DNA from 2 places in the Halobacillus sp. K22 genome. Region 1 is predicted to be linked to the other one. Evidence: a T-box and tRNA genes for the amino acid it is inferred to sense, from the RefSeq annotation. Region 1 holds a T-box; the other holds one or more tRNA genes.
What was found. The T-box of region 1 lies ahead of leuS (leucine--tRNA ligase). A T-box ahead of a tRNA ligase gene usually reads a tRNA of that ligase, here a tRNA-Leu.
Positions count from the first base shown of each region.

Region 2: it encodes a tRNA-Leu, which carries the amino acid that the T-box ahead of leuS (leucine--tRNA ligase) is inferred to sense. The anticodon was not compared.

Region 1 is NZ_JBQQCN010000015.1:2,335-5,729, reverse strand. It holds gene ACTWPM_RS11800 (tetraprenyl-beta-curcumene synthase family protein) at 1-622, shown strand, start outside; gene ACTWPM_RS11795 (class I SAM-dependent methyltransferase) at 631-1,203, opposite strand; gene ACTWPM_RS11790 (hypothetical protein) at 1,484-1,606, opposite strand; T-box leader at 1,726-1,946, shown strand; gene leuS (leucine--tRNA ligase) at 1,998-3,395, shown strand, end outside.
Region 2 is NZ_JBQQCN010000049.1:3,499-6,893, reverse strand. It holds tRNA gene ACTWPM_RS20450 (tRNA-Ser) at 1-11, shown strand, start outside; tRNA gene ACTWPM_RS20445 (tRNA-Glu) at 32-106, shown strand; tRNA gene ACTWPM_RS20440 (tRNA-Val) at 115-190, shown strand; tRNA gene ACTWPM_RS20435 (tRNA-Met) at 241-317, shown strand; tRNA gene ACTWPM_RS20430 (tRNA-Asp) at 449-525, shown strand; tRNA gene ACTWPM_RS20425 (tRNA-Phe) at 555-630, shown strand; tRNA gene ACTWPM_RS20420 (tRNA-Thr) at 638-713, shown strand; tRNA gene ACTWPM_RS20415 (tRNA-Tyr) at 741-826, shown strand; tRNA gene ACTWPM_RS20410 (tRNA-Trp) at 848-918, shown strand; tRNA gene ACTWPM_RS20405 (tRNA-His) at 931-1,006, shown strand; tRNA gene ACTWPM_RS20400 (tRNA-Gln) at 1,020-1,094, shown strand; tRNA gene ACTWPM_RS20395 (tRNA-Gly) at 1,104-1,178, shown strand; tRNA gene ACTWPM_RS20390 (tRNA-Cys) at 1,241-1,314, shown strand; tRNA gene ACTWPM_RS20385 (tRNA-Leu) at 1,325-1,406, shown strand; gene ACTWPM_RS20380 (hypothetical protein) at 1,570-1,920, shown strand; gene ACTWPM_RS20375 (hypothetical protein) at 2,153-3,055, shown strand; gene ade (adenine deaminase) at 3,096-3,395, opposite strand, start outside.

The DNA.
Region 1 (3,395 bases):
AGATTATCCCTTTGTGCAGAACCACACGTTGAAACTTGGGTCGTTGTATACAGACTTGCAAGTACATAAACACGTGATTGAAGAGGAAAGAATACCGCGTCTTAAAAATTGGTTTAAAGATCATCAATCTGAGTGGCCCCATCTAGAGTGGTATGAGTTCTCTGCCTGTACTGGCTCTACATTGGGAATTTTTTGCCTTGTATCCTATATGCTTAACGGTCGTATGGATGAATCACTAGCGATACAAGTTGAGAAAAGTTACTTCCCTTTTATGCAGGGGCTTCACATCCTGCTTGACTATTATATTGATCAGCGGGAAGACGAAGAAGAAGGGGATTTAAACTTTTGTTCCTATTATGCCCATGAAGAACAAATGAAGCATCGATTTGAATATTTTGTCAAACAAACTCATGAAGAAGTACAAAAACTTCCTGATACAGCATTTCATCAGATGATTCATGAGGGGCTGGTTGGCATGTACCTTGCTGACCGTAAAGTAGGAAAGCTCGATAATGCGAAAAGTTTTGTAAAAGATCTGCTGAAGGTGAGTGGACGTAAAGCGAAGTTCTTTTACTATAATACTAAAATGTACCATAAATTAAAGCCTGGTCGTCCATTATAGGGACCAGGCTATTTTTTTTCGATGGCTATTATAAACGGCGGAGAATTCCTCTGGTTGATGAAGCCATACTGTAATACTTGAAAGGACTTTTGCTCCAGTGATGTTGCATACTGCACCAAAGCATCTTTTTCTTCTGCTCCACCTGCGTGGCCATGATAAATAACAAGAACAATTATTCCTCCCGGTTGTAAAAAGGAAAGGAGCTGCTTTACGGAAGCAATCGTTTCTTGAGGTGTAGTTACAATGTTTTTATCACTTCCTGGCAAATATCCTAAGTTGAAAATGGCTGCTTTAATTTCAAATTGGTGGCTGGCAGGGATGTACTTGGCAATTTGTGCATGAGAGTCCTGGACTAGAGTTACTTGCTCCTCTGCACAGTGTTTCTTTAATCGCTCCTCGGTTTGGGCGATCGCTTGTTTTTGAATGTCGAAGCCGTAAACATAACCTTCCTTTCCCACTAGACTACTGAGGAATAAGGTATCGTGACCATTACCGCATGTAGCATCAACGGCGACGTCCCCGTGGTTAATGACAGCTTTTATTAAAGAATGGGCATAATTCAGTATAGGCTGCAAAGTCATAAGTTCTAAAAGCTCCTTTTCATTTGTTTAAGGCAAGCCTTATTGTAGCATGATTAACGTTCAAATTATAAATCCTTTTTAGCTAACCATCACATTCATTAACACGGAGTAATAGATTAATGGAAGGTCTTTGATAGATAAGTTATTAATTTTATTCATCTAAGTTAAACAAGCTTCTTTATATTAGGAGGGTCTGTACGTGAGCCTGGAAGTTAGCAGCGAGGTTAGTAGAGGTATAAAAAAACTACATCTGTAAAAGATGTAGTTTATAAGGATCTAGTTATTTTGCTTTCGATTTACTGCTGCGATTTTGTAGCTTATTCACAGCTTTACGGGCATAACTCTTGGTCTTTTGTGGATTGCGCTTTGCATAGTTCGCAGCTTTACGTACAAGATTTTTCATGGATGCGACCTCCTTATAAGAATCATTACAAACTTGTTTACCTTTTATCTTCTAACTATAAACATGGGCCTGGTAAGCTTGACAAAGACTTTTGGTTTCATTAAGATACGATTATAAACTAAATGACGTGGAAGAGGAGTAGTAGGAATAAATCAAGTTTTTAGAGAGACAGCGGCTGGTGAAAGCTGTTCTTGATTTTTACGAACTCGCCTCGGATGTCGCAGAAGTGAACATTAATGGTAGCTTTTTGCCGGTGAATCGCCGTTATCGATACACGAGTGAACGTTAAAAAAACGTTAATTTGGGTGGTACCGCGGGAATCAAGCCTCTCGTCCCATATAGGGATGAGGGGCTTTTTGTATTTTTGATAGGAACATGAGGAGGAAAAGAAATGGCTTTTGATCATAAGAAGATTGAAAAGAAGTGGCAGGAATACTGGCTTGATCAAAAAACGTTCAAAACGGACAGTGAGTCAGAGAAGAAGAAATTTTACGCGCTGGATATGTTCCCATACCCATCAGGAGCAGGGTTGCATGTAGGACACCCTGAAGGATATACAGCTACAGATATCCTTTCAAGAATGAAGCGAATGCAGGGGTATGAAGTACTGCACCCGATTGGGTGGGATGCCTTTGGGCTTCCAGCAGAACAGTATGCGCTGGATACAGGAAATGATCCGGAGGAATTCACAGCTCAAAATATTCAGACCTTTCGCCGTCAAATTCAGGAACTGGGTTTTTCCTATGATTGGGACCGGGAAGTAAATACGACTGACCCGAATTATTACAAATGGACGCAATGGATTTTCTTAAAGTTGTATGAAAAAGGCTTAGCTTATATAGATGAAGTTGCTGTAAACTGGTGCCCTGCATTGGGAACCGTACTTGCTAATGAAGAAGTAATTGATGGTAAGAGTGAGCGTGGCGATCATCCGGTTGAACGCAGACCAATGAAGCAGTGGATGTTAAAAATTACGGCATATGCAGATCGGCTGCTTGATGATCTGGAAGATCTAGATTGGCCTGAAAGCATTAAAGACATGCAGCGTAATTGGATCGGTAAATCAGAAGGGGCTGAAGTAACCTTCCATATCGAGGGAGAAAAAGGAACCTTTGATGTATTTACAACTCGTCCAGATACATTATTTGGTGCTACTTATGCTGTGCTTTCTCCAGAACATCCGCTTGTGGAGCAAATCGTATCGGCTGATCATAAGGAAGCAGTTCAGGCATATGTCGAAAAAGCTATGAACAAAAGTGACTTGGAGCGCACGGACCTAGCTAAAGATAAATCCGGAGTATTTACAGGCTCTTATGCGATGAATCCTATTAATGGAGAAAAACTGCCGATCTGGGTAGCTGACTATGTCCTAATGAGCTACGGAAGCGGAGCAATTATGGCTGTACCTGCACACGATGAACGTGACTATGAGTTTGCTCAGAAATTTGATTTGCCAATTGTCCCAGTTGTTGAAGGCGGGGATGTAAACGAAGAAGCTTATACGGGTGATGGCAAGCATATCAACTCAGAATTTCTAAATGGTCTGGGCAAAGATGAGGCAATAGAACACGCCATCGAATGGTTGGAAAATAACGGCCGCGGTAAAAAGCAAACGACCTATCGTTTACGTGACTGGCTGTTCAGCAGGCAGCGGTACTGGGGAGAACCTATTCCCGTTATTCATTGGGAAGATGGTTCCATTACACCGGTTCCTGAGACGGAATTACCAGTGGAGCTTCCAAAAACTACGGAAATTAAGCCGTCAGGCACAGGAGAGTCTCCGCTTGCC
Region 2 (3,395 bases), on a different contig from region 1:
GCTCTCCGCCATAAGTTCATTTTTCCACAATGGCCCGTTGGTCAAGTGGTTAAGACACCGCCCTTTCACGGCGGTAACACGGGTTCGAATCCCGTACGGGTCACCACTTCATATGGAGGATTAGCTCAGCTGGGAGAGCACTTGCCTTACAAGCAAGGGGTCGCAGGTTCGAGCCCTGCATCCTCCACCATTACCGCAAGGTAACTTCATACTTTATGGGAATTAGAAAACCCACATTATCGCGGGGTAGAGCAGTCTGGTAGCTCGTCGGGCTCATAACCCGGAGGTCGCAGGTTCAAATCCTGCCCCCGCAACCAATTAATATTGATGTACCACGTCGAACTTACTTCTTCGTTCATCAATAATGGTAGTACTGAAAAGTGCAACCAAATTAACTTAATGGACTACATTGAATTCAATTCTTTGTTCATTAACGTTTCAATTATATGGTCCGGTAGTTCAGTTGGTTAGAATGCCTGCCTGTCACGCAGGAGGTCGCGGGTTCGAGTCCCGTCCGGACCGCCATTTTCATACTTAGGCTATACATAAGATTCGGCTCGGTAGCTCAGTCGGTAGAGCAACGGACTGAAAATCCGTGTGTCGGCGGTTCGATTCCGTCCCGAGCCACCATTTTTTAGCCGGCCTAGCTCAACTGGCAGAGCAACTGATTTGTAATCAGTAGGTTGGGGGTTCAAGTCCTCTGGCCGGCACCATTTGATGCTAGTAGGCATATACAACATGGAGGGATAGCGAAGTTGGCCAAACGCGGCGGACTGTAAATCCGCTCCCATCGGGTTCGTAGGTTCGAGTCCTACTCCCTCCACCATTTTAATTTAATCATTCAAATAGGGGTATAGTTTAATGGTAAAACTACGGTCTCCAAAACCGTCAATGTGGGTTCGATTCCTACTACCCCTGCTTTTTTCTATGGCGGTTGTGGCGAAGTGGTTAACGCACCGGATTGTGGTTCCGGCATTCGTGGGTTCGATTCCCATCAGCCGCCCCATTTAATTTCACTTTGGGCCATAGCCAAGCGGTAAGGCAACGGTTTTTGGTACCGTCATGCGCTGGTTCGAATCCAGCTGGCCCAGCCATTTTCCACTGCGGGAGTAGTTCAGTGGTAGAACACCACCTTGCCAAGGTGGGGGTCGCGGGTTCGAATCCCGTCTCCCGCTCCATAATATTTCAATCATAATTGAACACATGTTAGAATAAACTAAAATACTACTGATCTTGTAATGGCGGCATAGCCAAGCGGTAAGGCAGAGGACTGCAACTCCTTTATCACCGGTTCGATTCCGGTTGCCGCCTCCAATGAGATTATGCCGGTGTGGCGGAATTGGCAGACGCGCACGACTCAAAATCGTGTTCCTTACGGAGTGCCGGTTCGACCCCGGCCACCGGTATTAAATATTAATCTAATGACGGCGTTATCCTTAAAGGATAACGCCGTTTTTCGTTTGACTAAAAAAGTGTTTTTTTAGCAGTGTCATAATGATCTCAAGAGGGTTTTCTCATGCATCTTATAGGGAAAGAGATAGGTAACTGTTTAATCTAGGAGGAACAAACATGCCAAACGAATCTAAGATCATCCATCACATTACAGACTACAATGAATTTAAAAATACTTGCTTAGATAACGGTGGAATGGCTTTTCCTGAACTTGAAAAGATCATGTATGACTATATATTAAGTCAGCCTTCTGAAACGATGAAATTTCAGGAGTGTGTGATTAAAGAAGAGCCAGGTGAAAATGAAGAATTGAGAAAGGTGCATCTTACTTTCCGCGACTATAACATGAATAATTATATTCGCTTATGGGGTTTTAAAAGTAATGCAGATGGCCGCGTTGTGGACATGAAGGTGGATGCTTTAGATCCAGAAACCAATGAAGTAGTGTATGAACGCCAATTGTCATAGAAGGGATGGGGGGCTGAGTTTTACTTGGTCCCCTTTCTTAACTGAATATTATTAAACCAATGTCTAATAAGGGCATTGGTTTTTTGTGCTGAATGAAGAGATGATCGGTCAGATTGAAGAATTTGAAGAGCAGGAGGTATTCACTCCTCAGAGTTTCCTGTAAAAAGTCAGTATGGTATTCGGGTACTCTGGAATTCATGATAGAATTTATGGTGATAAAGGAGGGTGTCCATTGCTCTATCTCATTCTATACATCGTTCAATTTGGAATCATTATGTACATTTACCGCAAGTGGGGGAGAGAAGAGCCTTACTTGTTCCTGAAGCTTCTAGGATACTCGTTTCTAGGCGCTTTTGCGTTCTCAATTAATCAGTGGTCTCTTCCGTTAGGGTTTATCATTTTTCTAATGTTTTTTCGGGAGCCTGCTTGGAATCGGTTAGCGAAACGGTATGCAGCTTACTTAGGTCTGTTCCTCTTCCTTACATCTTTAATCATTCCGCCTGTTCAAAATTATGTGTACGAGCGTCCACGTCACATAGATACTGCTCAAAGCCTCTCTGCGTCTGAAGAATTTGATTTTACCGAGCACTGGAACATGGTTAAGAATACATTTAATGATATTCACAACCCACGACTGCAGCGACTTGAAATGGAATTCACGGATAAAGGAGCCGTGCAGTCACTGTTCTATAATTTTAAGGTAGTCGCACAAGGGAACAGAGAAAGTAATTATTCTGTAGAGTTGAAACTGGATGAAAAAGAGTATGAAATTAAACGGAATCGTTATCAGAAGCAGAATCATCAAGTTCATCACTTAAGGCAGGACATGCACGGGCGGATCTCTCCGAAAGAATTTTTTAAGGTGATTAATGAAACGGGACTAGAGGCGTTCATGCAAAATAAGGATACCCAATATTATTCGCTTAACGCAGAAGGAGCGGTTCGCTCTTTGTCTGGAAATCCAGAGAACACGTTTATGGTCACCACTTCCGGTACAAGACCGGTGATCGAAGGGCAGCTTCCAATAGACGCGGTACGGATGACAGTTCGAGAGTTTGAAAACAGTGAGGAAGATCGTATTCAATCGAACGCGACCTATTACGTTGAGCCTCGCGTAGTATATAGTGTTAATTAAAAAGGCTGGAAACCAGACGTTCGATCTGGTTTCCAGCTTTCTATAAGGATACCTCAATATGCTGAAACGTTTCTACATCAAATAAGCCCATGTCCGTTAATTTCAGGGAAGGGATCACCGGCAGCGTTAAGAAGGATAATGTAAGGAATGGATTGAAATCCTTCGTAAATCCTAAATTAGGCAGCGTTACTCCGAGCTGTTCGAGCCGCTCCTTAACAAATGGAAACGACTGATCAGACATCAATCCGGCGATCGGAAGGGGAAGGAACGATAAGACAGCTCCATTCTTAACGATCACAAGACCGCCATTGATTTCTTTTAACGTATTAATGGCTTTCAG